One region of the Chryseobacterium vaccae genome, then DNA from elsewhere that is predicted to be linked to it. Evidence: riboswitches for the same ligand, from Rfam matches in the RefSeq annotation. Region 1 holds a riboswitch; each other region holds the start of a gene.
The links. Region 1 has a riboswitch for cobalamin ahead of FW768_RS17260 (TonB-dependent receptor plug domain-containing protein). Riboswitches for the same ligand answer to the same signal wherever they lie in the genome.
Positions count from the first base shown of each region.

Region 2: linked by a shared signal. The riboswitch ahead of metE (5-methyltetrahydropteroyltriglutamate--homocysteine S-methyltransferase) and the one ahead of FW768_RS17260 (TonB-dependent receptor plug domain-containing protein) in region 1 are both predicted to bind cobalamin.
Region 3: linked by a shared signal. The riboswitch ahead of FW768_RS22015 (acyl-CoA thioesterase) and the one ahead of FW768_RS17260 (TonB-dependent receptor plug domain-containing protein) in region 1 are both predicted to bind cobalamin.
Region 4: linked by a shared signal. The riboswitch ahead of FW768_RS08055 (T9SS type A sorting domain-containing protein) and the one ahead of FW768_RS17260 (TonB-dependent receptor plug domain-containing protein) in region 1 are both predicted to bind cobalamin.

Region 1 covers NZ_VSWH01000001.1:3,793,846-3,800,073, forward strand. Annotated here, with positions in the region: gene FW768_RS17245 (MbnP family protein) at 1-666, shown strand, start outside; gene FW768_RS17250 (cytochrome-c peroxidase) at 704-1,705, shown strand; gene FW768_RS17255 (transporter) at 1,705-2,655, shown strand; cobalamin riboswitch at 2,818-3,002, shown strand; gene FW768_RS17260 (TonB-dependent receptor plug domain-containing protein) at 3,112-5,142, shown strand; gene FW768_RS17265 (YncE family protein) at 5,139-6,228, shown strand, end outside.
Region 2 covers NZ_VSWH01000001.1:950,457-956,684, forward strand. Annotated here, with positions in the region: gene FW768_RS04365 (retropepsin-like aspartic protease) at 1-835, shown strand, start outside; gene FW768_RS04370 (hypothetical protein) at 1,034-1,693, shown strand; gene FW768_RS04375 (Lrp/AsnC family transcriptional regulator) at 1,712-2,173, opposite strand; cobalamin riboswitch at 2,329-2,514, shown strand; gene metE (5-methyltetrahydropteroyltriglutamate--homocysteine S-methyltransferase) at 2,694-5,033, shown strand; gene FW768_RS04385 (HNH endonuclease) at 5,277-6,228, shown strand, end outside.
Region 3 covers NZ_VSWH01000001.1:4,794,919-4,801,146, forward strand. Annotated here, with positions in the region: gene FW768_RS22005 (T9SS type A sorting domain-containing protein) at 1-588, shown strand, start outside; gene FW768_RS22010 (MutS-related protein) at 732-2,213, shown strand; gene FW768_RS22015 (acyl-CoA thioesterase) at 2,233-2,616, opposite strand; cobalamin riboswitch at 2,731-2,911, opposite strand; gene FW768_RS22020 (hypothetical protein) at 2,964-3,761, opposite strand; gene FW768_RS22025 (ATP-binding cassette domain-containing protein) at 3,794-4,462, opposite strand; gene FW768_RS22030 (GEVED domain-containing protein) at 4,858-5,928, shown strand.
Region 4 covers NZ_VSWH01000001.1:1,791,805-1,798,032, reverse strand. Annotated here, with positions in the region: gene tsaE (tRNA (adenosine(37)-N6)-threonylcarbamoyltransferase complex ATPase subunit type 1 TsaE) at 1-309, opposite strand, end outside; gene dnaG (DNA primase) at 520-2,502, shown strand; gene clpP (ATP-dependent Clp endopeptidase proteolytic subunit ClpP) at 2,625-3,311, shown strand; gene FW768_RS08055 (T9SS type A sorting domain-containing protein) at 3,452-4,576, opposite strand; cobalamin riboswitch at 4,656-4,845, opposite strand; gene FW768_RS08050 (esterase-like activity of phytase family protein) at 5,092-6,228, shown strand, end outside.

The DNA of each region.
Region 1 (6,228 bases):
GATCAAACGGTACAGACTTCTGCAGCAGGGCAGAAACATAAATTTTCAACATTGAAATATATCATCAGTAATATCAGTCTGATCGATGAAAATGGAAATGAATTCAAATACAACGAAAATAATCCGGACAAAGGGGCTTTCATTATCGATCAGGCAGATGCCAAAGCAGGAGTGATCTATCTGGATCTGAACGGTATTCCTAAAAATAATTATAAGAAAATAAAATTCGGACTTGGGCTCAGTCAGAAAGCTTATCTGCTGGGGCAGGACGGGCAGGCAGAATTCTGGAATAGGGCTAAACAGAAAGGAATGTCGTGGTCCTGGGCTGCCGGGTATGTGTTCGTAAAGCTGGAAGGGAAATATGGAAATGCATCGGCAGATAAAGAATTTATGAACCACACCGGAAATATGGGAAATGTAGCGGCTAACAATACGCCTGATCTTTACCGGGAAATTACGTTGAACCTTCCCGTTACGGCCAGGGTGACCAACCAGATCAAGCCATCTATCCATGTTCTGGCTGATCTTAACCAGTTTCTGAGCGGAACCAAAAACCTGACATTGACTACAGACAATGATATGGCGATGGGTTCAAACCAACATTTGGTAGACGTAACGGATAATCTCACGAAAATATTTAAAGTAGACCATGTTCACAATGATTAATATACTACCAAGAATAGTGTTGCTCCTAGCTGCTCTGATGAGTTTTACAGCCTGTTCAGAGGAGGTGATACAGCCATTGGACAAAGACGAAGTTTATCCGTTGCAGTTTCCTTCTTATTTTCCTGATATGACTTTTGATAAGACTTCCAATCCGGTTACTAAAAATGGTGTTGAGCTAGGCCGGAAATTATTTTATGAAGGCAAACTTTCCCGGAATAATACCATTTCATGCGGGTTCTGCCATATTCAGGAAAATGCTTTTACCCACCACGGACATAATGTAAGCCATGGCGTAGACGACAGAATAGGAATCCGGAATGCACCACCCATCCAGAATATGATATTCCTGAAAAGGTATATGTGGGATGGAGTGATCCATAATCTGAATGAACAGCCCATTATTCCGATTACAGATGTGAATGAAATGGACAGCTCGATGCCGGAAGCCATTACAAAACTGAAAGAAGATCCGAAATATAAAAAACTTTTTGCTGCTGCCTACGGAGATGAAAATATTACAGGAGAACGGGTACTGAAAGCATTATCTCAGTTTATGGCAAGCCTGATCTCAGCAGAATCAAAATATGACAGTTTCAGACAGGGAAAAGTAAAGTTGACTACAGAAGAATCCCAGGGAATGACTCTCTTCCAGCAGAAATGTGCTTCCTGCCACAGCGGAGAACTATTTACAGATGAAAGTTTCAGAAATACGGGTATGTATTATAATTCGCAGTTTAAAGATCCTGGGCGTTACCGGGTAACCCTCGACCAGAACGACTGGATGAAATTCCGAGTGCCAAGTCTTAGAAATGTAGAATATACAGCACCTTATATGCATGACGGAAGGTTCTATACACTGGAAGCCGTTCTTAATTTTTATTCGGACGGAGTAGAAGACAATCCTAATCTGGATCCGGAGCTAAAACAGAACGGTCATATTGGAATAGCTATGAATAGTCAGGAAAAGCAGTTTATTGTTGCTTTTCTGAAAACGCTTTCCGATAAAAACTTTATTTCTAACCCCAAATTTTCTGAATAATGAACACGAAAACAATAATGGTAATGACAGGAATGGTTGTATCTGTTGGATTTCAGGCTAAAACTGTTAACGATAGCATGGAGGTTTCCAATAATGCTAATAGAATAATACTGCTTGATGACTGCGATGCCTGCGGTTGTGCGGCCGGAAATGGCTCTTCAGGTTTTGAATCGTTGCTGAATCCTCAGTTTATCGGGATTAAATATTTTGCCCAGCATTATAAGGCAAAAGAAAATTTGTTTGTGAAAGATCTTACACAGGATCAGTATTTCAATACGCTTCAGCTTTGGGGAAAAATTCCTCTGACAAAAAAACTGAGTGTTTATGCCAGTCTGCCATTCCATTTTCACGGAAAGAAAACAATGCAGGGAGACATCCGTATCAATGGAATAGGAGATCTGAACCTGATGGGAATTTATCAGATCGTTAATTCAAAGGAGAATGTCCATCAGCTTAATGGAGGTCTGGGAATAAAAGTTCCTTTAGGTAAATTTGACGAAAAAGGGATGTCCGGAGTTAATCCGAGTTTTCAGCTGGGAACAGGGAGCTGGGATTATCAGGCTGCATTGAATTATAAATTCCAGAGAAATAAGCTGGCAGTTCTGATTAATACGGATTATACCATCAAAACGGAAAATAAAAAGCATTATCAGTTCGGAAACCAATGGAATTATGCCGCAACAGGATTTTATCAGGTTGCAGGGAACGAGAAAACCATCTTATCTGCCAAGGCTGGATTTCAGGGTGAAGTATATGATACCAACCGACAGTACGGAGAAGCATTACCCCGCACGTCAGGAAGCGCTTTGTATGGGAAGCTGGGCTTTGAAGCATCTTATAAAAAGTTTAGTCTCGGGAGTGAGATTATGCTGCCTGCTTACACCAACCTGGCAGGAGGAGATATTGAGGCAAAATCCCGTTTCAGTATTTTTCTGAATATCGGGATTTGATGAACAGTTGATCGCTTGGGAAGAGGTGTTTTTAAGTGAAACCCTACAGATATTTTTTTATCTGTAGGGTTTATCTTTTGCTGGCAACAGGTTATTGTTAAATGTTTTTATCCCATTGAAAATCATTTTGTTATTTCATGTTTTGAATGTGTTAATAATTGTTTATCTTTGCCGGAATCTGGTGAGCCGTAAAAAGCGCTTAAAAGGGAATCCGGTGAAAATCCGGGACAGACCCGCTGCTGTAAGCTCCACACCAAAGTTTTTGAATAATATATCCACTGTTTTTTAATGGGAAGGATTTCAGAAACGGAGTAAGTCAGAAGACCTGCCAGATGATGAACGTTTGACGCTTTCGTGGAATAAAGCTTAGGACTACAATGATTCTGTGCAGTGAATGCTGTGCTTTGTCGTTGCTTTCTTATATCCATTAGCGTCATCATTATTCTAAATGAGCTAATGGTGACAAAACTTATTGCTTCTCTGATTCAAAAGGGAGCTATCACAATTTTTGTGGCAGCCTCTCATCTTGTATTCTCACAGTCTAAGGACAGCATCTGGGAGAAAACGATTCTTCCTATTCAGATTTATAAAAAAGATTTTAAAGAAATTCTTCCGGCACAGATTCTTTCGGGGGAACAACTGGAAAGACTTAACAGTCAGTCGGTGGCAGATGCCCTTCGGTATTTTTCCGGTGTTCAGATCAAAGATTACGGTGGAATGGGAGGTCTGAAAACGGTGAATATCCGGAGTATGGGAAGCCAGCATGTCGGCGTTTTTTATGATGGAATTCAACTCGGAAACGCACAGAACGGAGTGGTGGACCTCGGAAAATTTTCCCTTGATGATATAGAGTCAATTTCTTTATATAACGGCCAGAAAAGTGAAATTTTTCAGCCGGCAAAGGATTTCGGATCTTCGGGATCTATTTATCTACAACCTAAAATACCTGTATTTAAAGGAAATCAAAAAACGAACGTAACGTTTAGATTGAAATTAGGGTCTATCAGTCTCTTTAATCCTTCATTCCGTTTAGAACAGAAGATTTCAGATCGGGTTTCCGCAAGTTTCAGTTCAGAATTTGTTCAGAGCAAAGGATTGTACAAGTATAAATACGAAAAGAAAAATGCTGATGGTTCTGTTGCCAATGATACCATTGCCAGAAGATATGATTCTTACATCCGGGCCAAACGTTTTGAAACCGGTTTTAACGGAACCCTTAATGACGGAAGCTGGAGTGTACGGGGTTACGGATATATTTCAGACCGTGGAATTCCTACAGCTATTGTGAATAATGATTTCGGTCCCAAAGGGCAGCAGATGCTGGATGAAAACTATTTTATTCAGGCCAATTTCAGAAAAAAACTGTTCCCAAAATTTGAGACTCAGGTGAAAGCCAAATTTGCTTACGATTATTCCAGATTTCTGGATACAGTTAATGTATCAACAACAGCACTTCGTATCGATAATACCTATACTCAGAGGGAATTCTATCTTTCTTCATCTAATATCTATTCCATTACTAAAGACTGGGATGTAAGCGCAGGTTTTGATTTTCAGTACAATAATCTGGATGCCAGTCTCAGGGATTTTTCATTTCCTACCCGATATACTTCATTACTGGCCTTTGCTACAACCTATCAGTGGAGAAGGTTTAAATTTCTGGGAAGTGTACTCGGAACCTTTGTACATGAAAATGTAGAAAAAAATGCAAAATCTCCCGATAAAACGGAATGGACCCCTTCTGCATTTCTGAGCTATCAGCCCTTTGATTCAAAAGACTTTACCGTAAGGGCATTTTATAAAAGGATTTTCAGGATGCCTACTTTCAATGATCTTTATTACACCATGATCGGAAATGTCATGCTTAAACCTGAATTTACCAGACAGTATGATGTTGGTTTTACTTATCAGAAACTGTATGACCATGAGTTTTTTAAAGGAATTTATGTGAAGGCAGACGGATATTATAATGAAGTGGAAAATAAGATCATCGCAGTTCCTACTACCAATCTGTTCAGGTGGATGATGACGAATCTCGGAGAAGTAAGAATCCTGGGGGCGGATGTCAATATCCAGGCTGAATTCGATATCAATAAAGTGAAACTGAAACCTCTGCTAAGCTATACTTATCAAAGAGCCGGGGATTATACCGATAAAAAAGAAGACTATTACGGAGATCAGATTTCTTACGTACCATGGCATGCCCTAACTTTTACCATGATGGCAGATTATAAAGACTGGAGTTTCAATTACAGTTTTATGTATACCGGAGAACGTTACGATGCTCAGCTGAATAACATCCGGGCCAATTATCTGCAGCCGTGGTATACCCATGATCTTTCTGTTCAGAAAAAATTCAACTGGCATTCCCATCAGGTCAAAGCCGGTTTCGAAGTCAACAACGTCCTCAATCAATATTATGACGTGGTAAGGAATTATCCTATGCCCGGAAGAAATTTTAAACTCATTGTAAGTTTTACATTATGAAAAAACTAAACTTTTGCCTTCTGGCTTTTTCCATGCTCTGTTTGTTCTCATGCCGGACGGATGATTATGTTATCCCCTCGGAAAAAGAAGAGGTAGGTGCCGGAGAAGATACACCCATCAAAGGTTTTTATCTTCTGAACGAAGGAAACATGGGGAGTAACAAGTGTACCCTTGATTATTATGATTATGCCAGTGGAACGTATCAACGGAATATCTATGGAGAGATCAACCCGAATGTGGTTAAAGAGCTTGGTGATGTAGGAAATGATATTATGATCTACGGAAGTAAAATGTATGTAGTGGTGAATGTTTCCAACAAAATTGAAGTGCTGGATGCCAAGACGGCTAAACGTATCAAAACGATACAGCTGCAGAACTGCCGGTATATGAAATTCAAAGGAGGAAAAGTGTATGCCAGCAGTTATGCCGGTCCTGTTGAATTAAACCCGAATTCGCCACCAGGGAAAGTGGTGGAAATTGATACGGCTTCCCTGGCCATTGAAAGGCAGGTAGTGGTAGGTTATCAGCCTGAAGAAATGGAAATCATTGGAGATAAACTTTATGTAGCCAATTCCGGAGGCTATATGTTCCCGAATTATGACAAAACAGTTTCTGTGATTGATCTTAACAGTTTTACAGAGACCAAAAAAATTGATGTAGCCATTAACCTTCACCGCATTAGAAAAGATAATTACGGAGATCTTTATGTGAGTTCCAGAGGTGATTATTACAACATACCATCCAGCCTGTTTCTCGTGGATGCTGCTACCGGAGCGGTTAAAAAAGACTTTCATGTTGCCGTAAGCGGAATGACGATTGTGAATGACAAACTGTATTACTATGGCAATGAATTCAATTACAATACCCATAGTTATGTTAAAACTTTTGGGATCATTGATGTAAAAACAGAGCAGGTAATCGCAACTAAAATCATAGACCAGCAGTACGCCGACGAGATCAAAGCACCTTATGGTATTGCGGTTAATCCTTATACTGAAGACATCTACCTTACCGATGCCCGGAATTATGTAACCACGGGATATGTATACTGTTTTGATAAAAGCGGAAAATTCAAATGGAAAACCG
Region 2 (6,228 bases), 2.8 Mb from region 1:
TAGCCCGGTTATTATCCCGTTTTCATTGGAAGATCATTCAATCTATATCTATTGTAAAGTCAACAAAACCGACAATATAAAGTTTTTATTGGATACCGGTGCCAACGGTTCTGTTATCAATATGCAAGCAAAGAAAAAACCAGATCTTATCATTGATGGTAAATCTGTCAATCAGGGTTCTAATGGAACAAACTCTGTTGAACACAGCAGTCATAACACTGTACAATTGGGAGATATGGAAAAAAAGGATGTTCTGTTCACTCTGATCCCTTATGAAACTGATCATTTTGATGGCGTTTTCGGCACAGACCTGATGAAAGGAAAGATTATTGAAATCGATTACCATAAAAAGGAGATCCAGTTTCACGACGAAAACAGCACAACCATTGATTTTACGGGATATGAAAAAATGAAACTTCACATGGTGAATGATTATCCGGCTGTAGAAAGCAGTTTCACAGTCAACGGCAAAGAATATTCTGGATTATTTGGTCTTGACAGCGGTGCAGATGATGCGCTGACCATTGCTTCCCCTTTTGCCAGGAAAAATGCTTTGGCAAACATCATGAAAACAATAGGAAAAGCAACCGCTCAAGGCTCGGACGGTTCCGTATATGAAATGCCCGTTGTACTCTGCCCTTCCCTGAAATTTGCCCAAAAGTTTCTTTATAATATTCCGGTTACTCTTTCAAGCTCTAAAGAAGGTATTGATGCCACAGAGAAAATGGCCGGCTTTTTCGGAAATAAATTCCTGAAGAAATTCAATACGATTATTGACTTTAAAAGACAGCTCATTTATTTTAAGATTAATAAACATCTGTATGAGTCTTTTTAAATCATAAAAAACGACTTAAATTTTCTTTGAAACATTAAGAGCCTTTAAGTGTTAAGATTCATTAAGGAAAAAATTAAAGATTTTTAATAAGCAGATCTTAATTCGAAAATCCATCCTAATTATACTGAAGATTTTAAGTACCCTTAACGATTGTTCTTTCTGAACATTTGGCTTAAATTTGTTAAAAACGAAACCTGTATGAACACTGTAAAGAGAATTTCTCCTGTTTTATCAGCCTTCTTACTGCTCTATTTTTTATACCAGCTGAAAGATATGCCGGGAGGGGGTTTGTTTTCGGGAATATTTGTTTCTGTCGTTATACTGGTTATGGTTATAGGGCTGATTTTGTTTCTGTCCTTTATATTGAGCCTTATATTCCGCAAAACTAAATTTATATCAATTGTTTTTTTAACATCAATTCCTGTTTTAATAGTTTCATGTTATAAACTATATTCCCCAACCTTAAAAATTATTGTTCCCAAAGGATATTCCGGAGAAATCAATCTTGTGCTTTCAAAACTCAGTAAAAATGAATTAACAGTTGACTCTAACGGAATCGGGTATATTACCCAATGGACTTTTGATAAAACCTATACCCGTCCGGAAGTTTATGATACAGAAGGTAAAAATCTGGACAACCGTCTTATCAGCTATGATAAAAACAAGTTCTGGGGACAATCCTTCGGTGGAGGAAATACCATTAAAAGCCTGAGCTTTGAGATCAATAAAGATTCAACAGAATTGCCGCTACGGAGTTTTAAAGTTTCTGATTGGCTGCGAAAAGTCGATATGAATAAAGTTTATCTTGAACATCCGGAGCAACCTGTAGAAAATATTCTGGAAGTCAGGAGCAAATAATATTGTCCTTTATAATATTTATATGGAAACCCCATGGGTATTTTTTACCTCCGCCATTACAAAAGTACTGTGTGTGCTTCCGATAGAATCTACCGATCCCAATGTATTGAAGACAAAATCCTGATAATGTTTCATATCCCTTACCTGAACTTTCAGCAGGAAATCGAAATCGCCGGAGATATTGTAACATTCCGCTACTTCTTCAATATTAAGGATGTCTTTTACAAACTTATTTCCGACAGCTCTGTCATGAATTTTCAGCTTAATCTGGCAGAAAACCGTAAAACCCCTGTTCAGCTTTTCAGCTTCCAGAACAGCTGCATAATGCTTGATATAACCTTCCTGTTCTAATCTTTTGACCCGTTCAAAAACAGGTGACGGAGACAGGTTAATTTCTTTTGCCAGCTCTTTAACGGTCAGTTTTGCATTCTTTTGCAGGATTCTCAGCAACTGAAGATCCTTTTCATCAAGTCTTTCCACAGGATAATATTCTTTTTACGGTCATTTTTTTCAAAAATACAGAATATTCAGCTTTATAATAAGATCAATTCAAAATATTATTCTAAATTTTCAAAATACAGCCAATCAATTATCTTAATTCTATATCTTTATCCCCTATTTTGTTCTTTATAATACTTCATCAAAACGGAAGAGGTTTTACGTAGCGTAGATTAATAGGGAATCGTGTGAAAATCACGAGCTGTCGCGCAACTGTAAGCAGCATACCAAAGGTTTCTGTCCCAGCATATCCACTGCCAAAAGCGGGAAGGATGACAGATGCCGCTGCAAGCCAGGAGACCTGCCTGTTCCGGATTGACAATGCTTCCGCGGTCTGAAGCTTTGGGTCATACAGATGATACTTTGAACGTATTCTACCGTTAACAGGAAAATTACGTCCTTTTTGTATCTCTGCGTTTCCTTTATTTTCTTTCCGCGGCGGCATAGCGAAGCATTCAAAAGAGCTTTTAAACCATTGTTTAATTTAAAAGTTTGAAAGAAAATGCAAACACACCTACTTGGCTGCCCGCGTATTGGCAGCAACAGAGAACTCAAAAAAGCCTGTGAACAATATTGGGCAGGTAAAACATCATTGCAACAATTGCTGGAAACCGGGGAAACCATCAGCCAAGCCAACTGGACAATCCAGCAGGAAGCAGGCATCGATCTTATTCCGTGTAATGATTTTTCGTATTATGATCAGATATTGGATATGACGCTTACCGTTGGAGCCATTCCGGAACGTTATCAGGCTATTGCTTCTGAAGAATCTTACTCAGAGCTTGATCTTTACTTTGCTATGGCCAGAGGCTATCAGAAAAACGGTCTGGACATCACTGCCATGGAAATGACCAAATGGTTTGACACCAATTATCATTATATCGTTCCTGAATTCAGGAAAAACCAGAATTTCAGATTATTTTCCGATAAAATCATCAAAGAATTTATCCGTGCCAAACAATCCGGGATTAATGCGAAACCTGTCATTATCGGATTGGTTACTTACCTGCTTTTGGGTAAAGAAAAAGAAGAAGATTTCGACAAATTGGATCTGGCTCAAAATCTTTTGCCTGTTTATATTGAAATTTTAAAAGAGCTAGAACACCACGGTGCAGAATACATTCAGTTTGATGAACCGTTCCTCGGTTTGGATTTAAATGAAAAAGCAAAAGAAACGTATCACTATATTTATGGTGAAATCAGAAAACAGTTTCCGGATCTTAAACTGATCATTGCCTCTTATTTTGAAGGATTAAAAGACAATCTTTCTCTGGCTTCTTCCCTTCCGACAGATGTTTTGCATATTGATTTAGTGCGCTGTCCTGAGCAGTTGGATGACGTTTTACAGGCAATTCCTACCACATTAAGCCTTTCTCTTGGAGTTGTGGACGGAAGAAATATCTGGAAAAACGATTTTGAAAGATCGCTTCACTGGATTAAAAAAGCGGTCAGTGAAATCGGATCAGAACGGGTCTTTATTGCGCCTTCCTGTTCGCTCCTCCATGTTCCTTTCGATCTTGACTCGGAAACTAATGAAGAAGTTTTGTCTCCTGAAATTAAACAATGGATGGCTTTTGCCAAACAAAAGATTGGAGAAATCGCTGTTTTGAAAAAGCTAGCTTCAGAAAATCCGGATTATCATACTTTGCAGGTATTAGCTGAAAACAGGAAAGCACTGGAAAACCGTAAAGTATCAACGCTTATTCATCATCAGGAAGTTAAAGACCGCATTTCCGTAACCACTGAAGCAGATGCACAGAGAAATAATCCGTTCAACATCAGAAAAGAAGTCCAACAGAAAGTCCTTCAACTTCCATTGTTCCCAACAACAACCATTGGCTCGTTTCCTCAGACCAAAGAAGTAAGAAGCTGGAGAGCGAAATTCAAAAAAGGGGAACTCACTGCCGGACATTACGATGAACTACTGAAAAAAGAAACGGAAAGAACAATCCGCTGGCAGGAAAAGACAGGAATTGATGTACTCGTTCACGGAGAATTTGAGCGGAATGATATGGTGGAATATTTCGGAGAACAGCTTTCCGGATTTGCCTTCACTCAAAACGGTTGGGTACAAAGCTACGGAAGCCGGTGTGTAAAACCGCCTGTTATTTATGGAGATGTCCACCGACTTCATCCTATGACCGTTTATTGGTCACAATATGCCCAATCATTAACTACGAAATGGGTAAAAGGAATGCTGACAGGTCCTGTAACCATCCTTCAATGGTCTTTTGTACGGGATGATCAGCCCCGTTCTCTTACCTGCAAACAAATTGCTCTGGCTATCCGTGATGAGGTAACCGATCTGGAGAAAGCAGGCATCAGGGTTATCCAAATTGATGAACCCGCCATTCGTGAAGGTCTTCCGTTGAGGAAATCCGACTGGCAAAGTTACCTGAAATGGGCAGTAGAAGCCTTTAGAATTTCTGCCAGCGGCGTGGAAGATGCTACTCAGATTCATACGCATATGTGCTATTCTGAATTTAATGACATTATCCAGAATATTGCGGATATGGATGCCGATGTAATCACCATAGAATGTTCCAGAAGCCAGATGGAACTGCTGCATGCCTTTGCTGATTTCAAATATCCGAATGAGATCGGTCCAGGAGTTTATGATATTCATTCTCCAAGAGTTCCGTCCAAAGAAGAAATGGTAGAATTGTTGAATAAGGCACAAGCCGTAATTCCGGCACAGCAGCTTTGGGTAAACCCTGACTGTGGTCTGAAAACAAGACACTGGGATGAAACGGAAAAGGCTCTGATTGCCATGGTGGGGGCTGCAAAGGAAGCGAGTGCGGAGTATGTGGCAAGGGAGAAACTAGGGAATCATTGGTTTTAGGTTTTGGCTAAAGCCGAAGGATTTTTTGTTTTTTTGGGAGCGGGCTAAAGCCCGCTCCTATTGAATAAAGTGGGCCTTTATATTGGTTTATCTCGGAATATTATTGATATGTCAGATTATCAGGAGAATTATTCATTTTAGATAAAATAGAGACCGAACTCTTGTTTTCAATTGATTGGGGTTTAAAAAATTCATCTTGTTTGTAAATAAATAAAAAATTATTAGTTTCGTTTTAAAAATCTAATGACTAATTATTTTAATCAAATCTGTGAATTCAGGCAAAATAATCCTATTGTAAAAAGCCAAACCATAAAGACCGACAATCCTATTTTAAATAATGTAAAAAAAGCTCTTAATAATTTTAAACTTGAATTAGAAGAAAAATATCAAAATTTTGAGGGTACAAATTTAACAATAGAGGTATCTCAAGGTGCAGCAAACTTCCCCCATGTAACCCATGTGTGTATTCTTCCTCCCAACCAAAAAGTATCAGATGGAATATATGTAGCGATTTGTTTCGATAAATTTGGAAAAGGCGCTGTAGTAGGTTGCGCAGAATCAAAAACTAATCCTAAAGGTTTAAACATAACTATAAGAAAATCAAAAAGTCTTTCTCCTAAAATTGATGTCGACGGTGGTAGTGATAGAACTAAATATAACAATGTATTTGAAAATCCTAAGGAATTTTATTATGAATTAAAAGACGACGATGCCTTACTTAGTCATATCAATAAGTCTTTAAGCTTATGTCTTTATAATTTAGGGTTAATAAAAGCCTCTGATTATCTACAAACTAACGATTATCTAACTTCATTTATTAACGAGAAAGAAATTGAACCATTCAATTTTAATAACATAGAAGATGACAGAAAAAGAATGGCTGTTCAAATTTATGCTAGAAGAGGACAAAGAAAATTCAGAGAAAAACTTCTTGAGATTTATAATCAAAAATGTGCAATCACTCAATGTGAAATTGTTGAAATGTTAGAAGCGGCTCATATCTATTCTTTTAAAGGAACAGAAACGAATAAGGTTCCTAATGGTATCTTGCTACGATCTGATATTCATACATTGTTTGATTTAGGATTAATTAGTATAAATCCTGAAAATTATACGATTCAAGTGAGTAATAAAATTCTCCATGACAAATATTATGCTAAGTTACATCAAACTAAAATTATTTTACCAGGAAAAA
Region 3 (6,228 bases), 1.0 Mb from region 1:
ATTCCTATAGCACAGCAGCAAAAATCACTTACAAGCGGAAGTGTTTCCATCAATGGAAATGAAATTACACTTATTTTAGATACCCCATTTTCCTACAATGGTACAGATAATCTTGTGATTACGGTGGATGAGAATCTGCCAGGAGATGACGGATCAAATTATCCCTTCTACCAGACTGCCGATTATACCGAGGATATGACACTCATCAACAGGAATGATGATGACAATCCTGATCCTGCCAACCCTCCGATGAACTATACAGGACCGTCTTCTACCTCCACAACCCAGGCACAGTCTAAAAAGTACAAGCCTATTCTTACGCTGATTGGTCAGAATTTAGGAGTAGCAGAAGTAAAAACAATCGGAGATGCAGAAGTTTCTCCTAATCCTGCTTCTGATTTTGTTACAATCACAAGCAAACGTTCTGTGAATTCTGTGGATATATTAGATCTAAACGGAAGAAGAATGAACAACTCAGGATTAATGGACAATAAAATAGATGTGAGTAACCTGTCTTCCGGAATTTACTTTCTGAGAATCAATTTTAAAGACGGATTGAGCACAACTAAAAAAATAGTCAAAAAATAACGACAGTTGTTTTTTTGTATTTTAATAGAGAGTTTCGGGCGGCCGGAGGCCGCCCGAAACTTTTTCCTCAAAATTTATAATCTCTTCTACTTAAGAAATCCCTTGTAACGATTCAACTATTTTAAAGTCTAATTAAAATAAAAATGGATTTTGATTTAAGTTCTATAAGGAAATATTATCTGTTTAAAAGCCATGATAATAGAGTATTTCAGAATATTCCGGATGAAACGGCTGAAGATTTAAATCTTGATTTCCTCTTTTTTAAACTGGATCAGACAAAATCCAAAATAGGGAGGCAGTATTTTTACTCCAAACTGAGGATCATCCCTCAAAATAAAGATCCTTTCTTTGACCATTACATGGACTACTGCAGTGAAAATAAAACGGATATTATTGAGAAAGAACTCGAAAAACTGAATAAATTTCATGATTATGAAATCATTGATCTGATTGAAAACAGAATTTTTATTAATCAGAAATACCTTAATTACGCAAAACTTTCACTCACCTTACTCTGTATTATCCTGGTCTGCGGTATTTTTGTGAAGCCTGTTCTCGGATTTATTGTTCCCTTGTTTTTAGTCAATGCTTATTTTCATTATGCCAATAAAAGCTATGTGGAATATTACAATGCGATTATTTCCAGATTATATACTGCCATTATAGTAGCGAAAAATATAAGCAAAACAAAGGCTCTGGCGGAAGAATATAAGACCATTGATCTCAAAAGATTAGTGCGGGTCATATGGTCGGCAAATGCAGCACAACAATTGGCGAAAAATGAGTTTCTGATCGTTTTCTGGTTATTACTGGAAATTGCCAGGATCACCTGCAATCTTGAGATTTTCGGATTCAGCAGGAACGTAAATATTCTGAATGCTTCCAAAGACAATCTGCTGAAAATTTATGAATATATCGGTAAAATCGATACTGCTGTAACCCTCTCTGAAATTAAGCATCAATATACGGTTTGCAGACCGGTTTTCAGTGAAAAGAAAGAAATAAAGGCAGAGAAAATTTATCATCCTCTGATTGATGACTGTGTGAAAAATGATCTGCATATTTCAGATTCCGGTATTGTTCTTACGGGATCAAATATGTCCGGTAAAACAACCTTTATGAGAAGCCTGGCTGTTAATGCACTGATGGCTCAGCTATTCGGATTTTGCTTTGCAGATGCTTATGAAGCTCCTTTCATGAAGATCTTAACCTCAATTTCAATTAAAGACGACATTAATGAAAACAAAAGTTATTATCTGGAAGAAGTATTAAGAATCAAAGATTTCTTTAATGAAAAAGAAGGTTTTAATCTGATCCTGATTGATGAAATTTTTAAAGGTACGGGAACCAAAGAAAGAATAGCCATAAGTAAAGCTGTTTTAAAAGCCATGAACTCTGAGCGAAACTTAATCTGCATTACCACCCATGATCTGGAAATAGCCCATTTCCTGGAAAAAAATAATTATGCCTTGTACTATTTTTCGGAAGAAATACAGGAAGATAAACTGAGGTTTACTTATCAGCTGAACCAGGGAGTCAATCAAAAACCAAATGCCATAAGAATTTTGAAAATGTACGGGTACCCCGAAGAACTCATCAAAGAGTCCTATACCTATCTTGAATAATTATGGCAATGGAATGCTTTTATAGAATACGGATCGGTTTCTTGAATTCATCGATCGCTACAAAAGTGAAATCACCAACAATTGCTCTTTCTCTTTCGTAAGAATACATCTGTTCCGTGTAGATTTCTACATTCACCTTCATACTGGTCTTTCCGACGTAAGATACTTTTCCGATCAGTTCTACAATCGTACCGGCAGGAATAGGCTTTTTAAAATCAATTTTGTCGCTGCTTACCGTGACCACTCTTTTACGGGCAAAACGGGTTGCCGTAATAAAAGCTACCTCATCCATCAGCTGCATGGCCGTACCTCCGAAAAGAGTATCATAATGATTCGTAGTGTTGGGGAAAACCGCTTTAAAAATCCTGGTTTCGGATGCTTCAATTCTTTCTTCTGTAGTCATATTTCATTATTAATTAAAGCGAGATGAAATAAATTAAAACAACAGAACAATAACAGGAATCATAGGAATTCCTGAAACAATTCATCGGATCAATAAACTTCAAATCGCGAAAGTTTTTTGTTTAAAGAAAAGGCAGGTCTCCTGACTTGTAACATCTTTTATCTCCTTCCCGTGCCCTGCACAGTGGATCTTTTGATAAAAAATTCAGTTACTTACAGTTGCGCGACAGTCCGTGATTTCCACACGGTTCCCTTTTAATCTGCGTAAAGCAGAACCAGTTTCTATGATGAATAAGTACAAAACTTTTTCAGTTGCAAAAATAAGGATAATACAGAGAAAAACAGCAATTATTCCGGATTATTATAAATGATCTGGCTCATTACCCTTCCTTCCTTGATCGTCCAGAGGGTAGTATACCTGTTTTCACCGGATCCGTTAATCATGTAGAGATAGATATGGTCGTTATCAAGAGCGGTTACACCAATATTGTTGAAATCCATGGTAGGTTGGAACATATTTTTAATCGCTTCACGAACAAAAACAGAACCTCTTCCCGGCTGCTGTACTCTGATTGATTTGATTTCAGTCATTCCTTCTGGAATTTCATTTTTGATACCCCACGGCTTTACTTTATCAATGGTAAGAATTTTTCCGTCAGCATCTTTTTCCTGCTTACGATAGCTTGCGTTGGAAGGATATACATCAATCACCACTTTGGTTCTTTGAGAGGTAGGGATCTTAGGATTGCTGTTGTCTGTGAAAATTAAAGATTTCCCGTTTTTAGATTTGGTAGGGGTAAAAGCAGGAAGCTGATCAACAAAAGAAATACGTCCTTTGTTTACCATTCCTTCTTTGTCAAGGGTTTCATACCTTACAAAAGGTTTATCATCATCTTGTTTTTCAGGATATTTAATCCAGATCCATTCCGTTTCTCCCGGAGCCGGTTTTACATAAACAAACACGTCCCCTTTACGCATACGGATCTTATCTACAATCTTTCTGTAATCCTCTTTGTGTACACGTACATTGGCATAACCTTCCTCAGCTTTTACAACACCGAAAGGAACTTTATTCTGCCCTTTAACAAATGCTAAAGAAAAAATACTGAAAGCGGAGAGATACAATGCCTTGTTTACAGAAATCATGATGAAATTTTTTTGACCCTCAAATATATAAATTAAAAACTTTTCGGAAGATAATTAAATTGTTTCAGTTCTTCAAAATCTTTGATTTTTCTCAAATAGGTTTGGGCGAGAAAGTAAATATCATCAGCCATCCTGAATAGAGGTTCATAATTGTGATCAGAAATAATAATGCCTTTATAGGCTGACTGCCTTTTGATGATTCTTTCCATTTCATCACAGAATTTAGGAGAAATCCCGCTGAAAGGTTCATCCAGCAAAATAAAATCAGCTTCAGAATAGAGGATAAGTAGTGTTTCTACGATTCTTTTTTCTCCCCCGGAAAGATCCCTGGTTGTCTCCTCTAAAAAGGGTTTCATCATATTAAGATGATAAAGTTTTTCCCTATTTTCTTCATTACAGAACAGTGAAATTAAGTTTTTTATCCTGATATTTTTCGGAAGGAAAAAAGTACGCTGAGGCAGGTAAGCAATTCTGCTTTTCCGGTCAGACAGGGTTTTGAGAATGGTGTCATTATATTTAATAAACTGGGTATCACCTTTTATTGTTCCGAACATGATCTGGAGCAGCGTAGACTTTCCTCCGCCCGCCGGGCCGATAATTCCTGAGATTTTCCCGGTTTCACAGCTTAGAAAAACATCCTGAAGAATTTTTTTGGTACCGAAAGATTGGGTTATACTGTCTGCATGAAGCCTGTTTACCATAATCCTGAGAGCATTTTTACAATTAAACTTAATGATAAAGTGAAGACCCAGAGGAATATTCTTGAAAATCCAAAGTTCGCATAAAAGAAATATTCACCTTTTAACCTTATTTCATAGATGAAAAAATGAAGCAGGGGAAGAATCAATAGAAAACATAGTCCGAAATTTCCAATGCTGAATCCACTTAAAAAACAAACCAGCAGAGAAAATAATACCGCCGGAAACAGAAGTTTGTAATAAAAGATCCAGAGAACCCTGATGTTTTTATCCATATTTCAAAAATACAAAGAAAAGTGTCTGTATATAACCATAATATAGGACCCATGCTTTAAAAAATGTAAAAATATTTGATTTTTTAGTGTAATTTTAAGGTGAAAATTCAATAACCATTGACTATGAGAAAAAAACTACTTTTTATGCTCCTGCTTTCTACAGGAACAATGCTGCTTCAGGCCGCAAAAATTACCGGAAAAGATATTTTCGTAAACAGCTTCAAAACACCTGTTAATGTTATGGTATCTAATATCGGAGCAACCTCAGCAGATGTCACCTGGGATCCGGTACCTGGCGCGACCAGTTATAACGTGAGATTCAGACCTGTAGGTAACTCTGTATGGGTAATGGCGGTAGTCACTTCCGGAGCTGCTGCTTATCAGATTACCTCTCTTACCCCCTGTACGGCCTACGAAGTTCAGGTTGCTGATGGAAATACCCCTTTTTCAGCTTCTGTATTTTTTTATACAGGGCTTAATTACTGTTCCACAGGATCTACAGATTCAAGTATTATGCATATCTCTAATGTTACAGTCATTCCTTACGGAGGAGTGCCCCAGATGAACAGTTCTTCCGGACCTTCCCAATATACTGATTACCGATATGATTCGTCAAGAAGAGTACAGCTGTCTGTTGGAAGCCCTGTCAATACCCTTGCAGTAGCCTTGGGTTGGACAGCTCCGCAAAGTACAGTAAATGTAACAGCCTGGATAGATTTTAATGCCAATGGAGTTTTTGAAGCCTCTGAAAAAGTGATGACACAGTCTGCTAACTCTTCAACTCCTGCCGTTTCTTCATTTGCGGTTCCTTCTTTGGCTGCAATTACACAATGTGGAGTAACAATGAGAGTGATGGTCAGCCTGACACAGCCTTCAAACGCTTGCGGAACATTCACTTACGGAGAGGTGGAAGATTACGGAGTAAATTTAACCAATACTTCACTGTCTGTCAATGAAAACGTAAAGTCAAATGAATTGAATATGTATCCTAACCCGGCTTCAGACATTCTGAATATCGATGGATTGTCTTCAGATAATGCATCATATGAAATTTATACGGCAACAGGACAAAAAGCAGCTGAAGGGAAAGTCTCAGGAAATACAATTACAATCAGCCGGCTTACAAAAGGAGTCTATTTCCTGCAATTAAAAGACAAAGATCATACAACCCGCCTGAAATTTATAAAGAAATAAGATTTTGTTTAAATTGAAGAATTTTATTTTTAACCCTTAAATTTCTTTAAGGTTTTTAGAATTAAGCCGGGTTTCACGTTAAGATCTTTAGCTTATAAAAAAAATGATTTTTTCTTTAATTCATCTTAACTCTTAAAATCAGCAGTTTCAAAAATGATCTTTGCTTTAGGAAAAATACAAAGAATGTGAATTAAACAACGATTTGAATGTAATACAAAAAATCAAATTTAGGAATTTATCACATACTCTTAACAGAACCCTAATGGTTTAAAAAATAAAAACAGCACTGAAATTCAGTGC
Region 4 (6,228 bases), 2.0 Mb from region 1:
AATAATGCACAGAAAAGCATTGTCCAGATACTCCTCGATGCCAATATCGTACACTTCTTCAATATTCTTCAGACGGTACAGGTCAAAATGATACACTTTTCCTTTTGGGGTGTTGTATTCATTCACGATGGAGTAGGTTGGAGAATTAACCTCATCATTACTTCCCAGATTTTTAAGCAGAAACTGAGTGAAAGTGGTTTTTCCTGCTCCCAGATTTCCCTTTAAAAGAAAGATGTTATGCTTTAATTCCGGGACAATGGTTTCAACAATTTTCTGCCAGTCTTCAATGGTATGTATGGTGTAATTCATGATGGATTTAAATTTAAAAATACAGGTTAACCCGACACTGCAAATTTAATTCTAAATTACCAGCAAAACAAAAACCGGCCTGAAAATACTTCAGACCGGTTCTCCGATGAAAAGTTGTAAAATTATTTTTTAATCACTTTATGGATTAGTTGCCTCGTGTTACTTTTTGGGAAGTTTTTTTTCTTCAAACTAAATATTTAATTTTACACTATGATTTCCAAGCAGACCATAGATAAAATTTTCTCAACGATACGGGTAGAAGAAATAGTAGGAGAGTATGTTCAGTTGAAGAGAGCTGGGTCTAACTTCAAAGGGCTCAGTCCTTTTCACGATGAAAAGACCCCGAGTTTTGTAGTTTCTGCCAGTAAACAGATCTGGAAAGATTTCTCTACCGGAAAAGGAGGGACAGCTATTTCTTTCCTGATGGAGATCGAAAATTTCACTTATCCTGAAGCGCTTCGCCATGCTGCGAAAAAATACGGAATTGAGATTGAAGAAGATCAGCGTGAATTTTCCGAAGAAGCTAAAAATGCCCAGTCTGAAAGAGACCAGCTGTATAAGATCCATGAAGTGGCCAATGCCTATTTTCAGGATATACTCTGGGATTCTGATGAAGGAAAAAGCATTGGTCTATCTTATTTCAGAGAGCGTGAATTAAAAGATGATACGATCCGGAAATTCCAGCTGGGATATTCACCGGAAAAGAAAAATGCGTTTACGGCCTATGCGCTGGAAAAAGGATATACCAAAGAGATTCTTGAAAAATCCGGACTATCCATTTTTCCGGAAAATACACCCGCAGGGGTTGACCGTTTCCGGGAAAGGGTTATTTTCCCTATTCACAGCTTTTCAGGAAGGGTACTGGGATTTGGCGCCAGGATTTTAAAGAATAACGTTAAAACCGCCAAATACCTCAACTCCCCTGAAACTGAGATTTACCACAAATCCAATGTTCTTTACGGACTGAATCAGAGTAAGCAGGCTATTTCAAGGAAAAACGTCTGCCTTTTGGTGGAAGGATATATGGATGTGATCTCGCTTCATATGTCTGGAATAGAGAATGTAGTGGCAAGTTCCGGAACTTCTCTGACGACTGAGCAGATCAAGCTTATCAAAAGGCTTACGGAAAACGTAACGATCCTCTTTGATGGGGATAATGCCGGGATTAAAGCCAGTTTCCGAAGTATTGATATGCTTCTGACAGAAGGAATGAACATCAGGGTACTTTTGTTTCCGGAAGGAGATGATCCCGATTCTTTTGCCAGAAAGCATCCGCAGGATTATGTAGAAAAGTTCATTGAAAACGAAGCGATGGATTTCATCGATTTCAAAGCTGAGATCCTGCTGAAAGATGCCGGAAATGATCCCATCAAAAAAGCCGAAGCCATCCGGAACATCGTAAAATCAGTTTCCTTTGTACAGAATGCGCTGAAAAGAGAGGTCTATCTGAAAGAGGTTTCCAATAAATTCGGATTATCTGAGCAAAGTTTGTTCAACGAATTGGATGTGCAGAAACAGATTTCCCAGAATCAGAACCAACATGTTCAGCAACAGAAAGAAAAGGTGGTTCCCAAAATGGAGATTGTACCTCTGGATGAAGAAAGAGGTGATCCTTTCCTTTTTGATGTTTTGTTTATGGAAAATAAACTGGTGGATCATATGCTGATGTTTGGTGATATTGTTTTAAAAAGGAAAGACGAAAAAAACGAAGAATATCAGATCACAGTGATTGAAGAAATTCTTCATCATTTCGAAGATGAACACTACGAATTTCTGGTAAAAGGCAATGAGATCATCATTAATCAGGTGAGGGAAGGCATTCAGAAAGACGAGCTGAGAAGCGGAAACTTTTTTGTTTCTTTTATGGATGAAGAAATCACCTCTAAAGTTGTAGATGCCCTGATGCCTCTTGATGATCTTGAAAACTGGGCTTCCAGAAATATTTATCCTCCCAATTACGGCGACAAAATTGCTGATCAGGTAAGAGGTGATATCCTGCTTCACAAATACAGGTACATTGATTATTTAATAAAAGAAACGGCTAATGAACTTGATCATTTCAGCAGTACAGATGAAACAAAATATTTTGAACTCATCAAAAAAATTACTTTACTGAAACAGGCTTCAATGAAGTTAAGTGAAATCATAGAATATTCTCCGATCAAAGGAATTTACGGAAACCGCAGAAAATAATAGGAGTAGCAGATTATAGAATATACAACTGGCATTCTGTGACAAAAAGTCCTATAAATTTTTAGGAATAAAAGTTGTAATTTAAACTTTGAAAAAATAGTATAATAATACATAATAGAAATATGGACATTAAAAAAGAATTCAGAGATTTCTCTGTAAAACATTTAGGAAATAACGGTCTGGTTACCGATCAGTATATGGGAATGTATGGTCCAACCAATCTTACGCCATATATTATGGAAGAAAGAAGATTAAACGTTGCCCAGATGGACGTTTTTTCACGTCTGATGATGGACAGAATTATTTTCCTGGGAACAGGGATTGATGACCAGGTGGCCAACATCGTGACAGCACAGCTTTTATTCCTGGAAAGTGCAGATCCTTCAAAAGATATTCAGATCTATATCAACTCGCCGGGCGGAAGCGTTTATGCAGGGTTAGGAATCTACGATACCATGCAGATCATCAAGCCGGATGTAGCAACAATCTGTACCGGAATGGCTGCTTCTATGGGAGCTGTTCTTCTGGTTGCCGGAGAGAAAGGTAAGCGTTCTGCGCTTAAGCACTCAAGAGTAATGATTCACCAGCCTTCAGGAGGTGCACAGGGAGTAGCTTCTGATATGGAAATCAACCTTAGAGAAATGTTGAAATTAAAGCAGGAGCTTTATGAAATTATCGGTCACCACTCAGGACAAACTTACGAATGGGTAGAGAAATCTTCTGACAGAGATTACTGGATGACTTCTGAAGAAGCTAAAGGCTACGGAATGGTAGATGAGGTTTTACAGAGATCTACAGAGAAAAAATAATTTTCCCTTAAAGGATAAATGAAAACGCACCCATCCGGTGCGTTTTTTTGTTTTATATCGTTGAATTTTGATGTTTTGTGCTGTTTTCTAAACCTAACAGGTCTCCGAGACCTGTTAGGTTTTTGTTAAGCGCACTCACGTTATTTTTTGATAAGCTTATGAACCGTAGTATTTTTTGAAGTTTTAATCTCCATCAAATAAACACCGGATTGCATAGACTGAATATCAATTTTTGAAGCTTTCGAAGTAAGAACTTTCTGTCCGGAAACCGAATAAATATTGATTTCTTTTATATCATCTGCTGTTTCTATCTGAATAAAATCACTTGCCGGATTCGGATAAATTCTGAATGCCTTCTTCTGAGCATCAGAAACACCTAAAACTTCCTGTGATGCTTCGGTAGGGGTAAACGGTAATCTTTGTCCAAAGCTTAAACCTAGCCATTCGTTATTGCTCAGTTGAGTTGGTGACAAAGAAGTCTGGCTTCTCCATGCTGAAAGATCTTTTCCTTTGAAAAGCTTCCAGGTATTTGTTCCTGAAGGTATTCCTGAATGATTGTTTAAAGATAAAGAGGCGATCTGCCCTCCATTTGAAGTGAAATTGAAATAGGAAGCGTGAGCCTGAATTTGTTGAAGAGCCTGTTTAGCAGTAATGCTTCCGTTATATTTGATTCCGAAAACAAAAGAATGGGCAGAACCATTTGAATTGTTGGTACCAAAATCAATAATCACAAGGCTTGAATTGCTTCCTGTTCCGATCCAGTTGGTGATCTGTGAGGTAGTATACCAGGCAGAATTGTAAGCGGCAACAGGAGGGGATGGATGGGAGAGTGGAGGTGTATTATCGGTAAACCCATATCCAAAAGAGGCCCCGTACCATTTACCGTTGACGAGCGGATCTCCGTTCACGCCGTTATTAAGTGTCATATTTTCAGCAGAAGGCCCTGACCATGTAGACCAGTAATCATCCGGACTTGGTACGTGATGGTTATAATTCAGGCTGTAAAGGAATCCGGACGGAATCTCCACTTCTATTTTAGGTTCTGCAGCTGCAATAGCTCCGATGAGGTCTTCCATGGTAAGATCATCCGAGTCAAAACGGTATCCCCAGGCATAGGAGGAAGGATTGTCATCATCATTGAAGTCAGCAATGAAATAGGCTTTTTTAGAACCGGTTCCTACCCAGAATTTAATGTCGTTTTCGGTAAACTGGGCCGACAGGAGCTGCATACAAAGCAGCAGGAAAAAAAAGTAGATTTTTTTCATGATATAATTAAATTAAAAGTTTTATTCCCGAAACTTTCCCTCAGAAAAAAGAAATGAATGACTTCAAATACTCTGTCTCTGATGAATATGGGGTAAGGCAGGTCTCCTGGCTTGCATCAGAAATACGCCTTCCCGGATTTTGATCCAGTGGCACAGTGTACTCCTGTTTAAACAGCTTACAGTTGCGGGTACAGCCCAAGAATTGAATATTCTTCTCACTTGGTTCCCTTTTAATGAACAATGGTTCAGCCTTAAACCGTTACAAATATAGGGTGTACATTTTTGATGTCGTTTTGTGAATTATTTTGAATTTTTACACTTTGTTTGATAGTTTAAGGATGTTTGGGATGATGATTTTTAGATTTAATAAAGAATTGGTGAGTTTGGATTTTATTCTGATATTTTTTCTGTTTAAAATAAATTAACCTTAGGAGCTTTATTGTTAAAGTATATTTATTCTTGTATTCAAGATCAGTTTACAATTGTTGTCTATTTTCGCTGCCATAAAAGTAAACATGAAAAAACTGCTGATCTCTGCTTTGGCGCTTATTGCTATGGCATCATGTAAAGATGATGACAATGTAAGCAGCCAGGATATTAATTATTCTAAACTTCCTCAGGAATTTCCTTTTTCCAAACTGGCTACCATAAATGGGGTAGATGTGATTAACGGAGGTTTTGGTTCGGGTGCAGCAGCCCATCCAAGCAGAAAAGGTGAGTTCTATCTTATCACAGACCGTGGTCCCAATACTGATTATCTGAACGGGAAAAAATTTCCGGCTCCGGATTTCACTCCAACCATTATGCATTTTAAGATCAATGCTGATGGAAATATCGAGGTCATTAAATACATTAAACTGAAAAATCCTTCCGGTCAACCGATCACTGGGCTTCCAAATCCTGCGGGGATGGGAAGTACAGGCGAGACCGCTTACGATGTAAACGGAAATGTTTTAGGAACGGATAATTACGGTCTGGACAGTGAGAGTATTGTAGCTGCTGCGGACGGTACTTTCTGGGTTTCTGATGAATATGGACCGCATATTGTCCATTACAGTGCAGAAGGAGTGGAAATGGAAAGGATAAGCCCAATAGGCGTTAATACGGGACCGAGAAAACTGCCAGCTGTTTTAGCCAAAAGGAGAGCAAATAGAGGAATGGAAGGACTTTGTATTACTCCGGACGGGAAAACACTGGTAGGAACCATTCAATCAACGATGTATGTTCCTACAAAAGCCCTGGCTACCAATACCACTTTAACCAGAATTGTAACTTTCGATATTGCCACAGGGAAAACAAAACAGTTTTTATATAAACAGGACGGAGGAACTTCGGATTCTGTCTGTGACATAACAGCGATCAGTAACACGGAATTTCTTGTCATCGAAAGAGACGGAAACTTTGGTTCGCAGGGCGGTGTGAAGAAAGTATACAGGATCAGTCTCTCAGATGCTTCTGATGTAAACGGATCTGATGTTGCTGCTGTAGATGGAATGAAGATCAACAACAAAACGCTGGAACAAAGCACATGGAATGAAATTACCATCGCAGGAATAAAGCCCGTAACCAAAACACTAGCCGTAGACTTGGTTGCCAAACTAGGCTATGAACATGATAAGTTTGAAGGGATTGTTTATCTGGGAAATAATAAA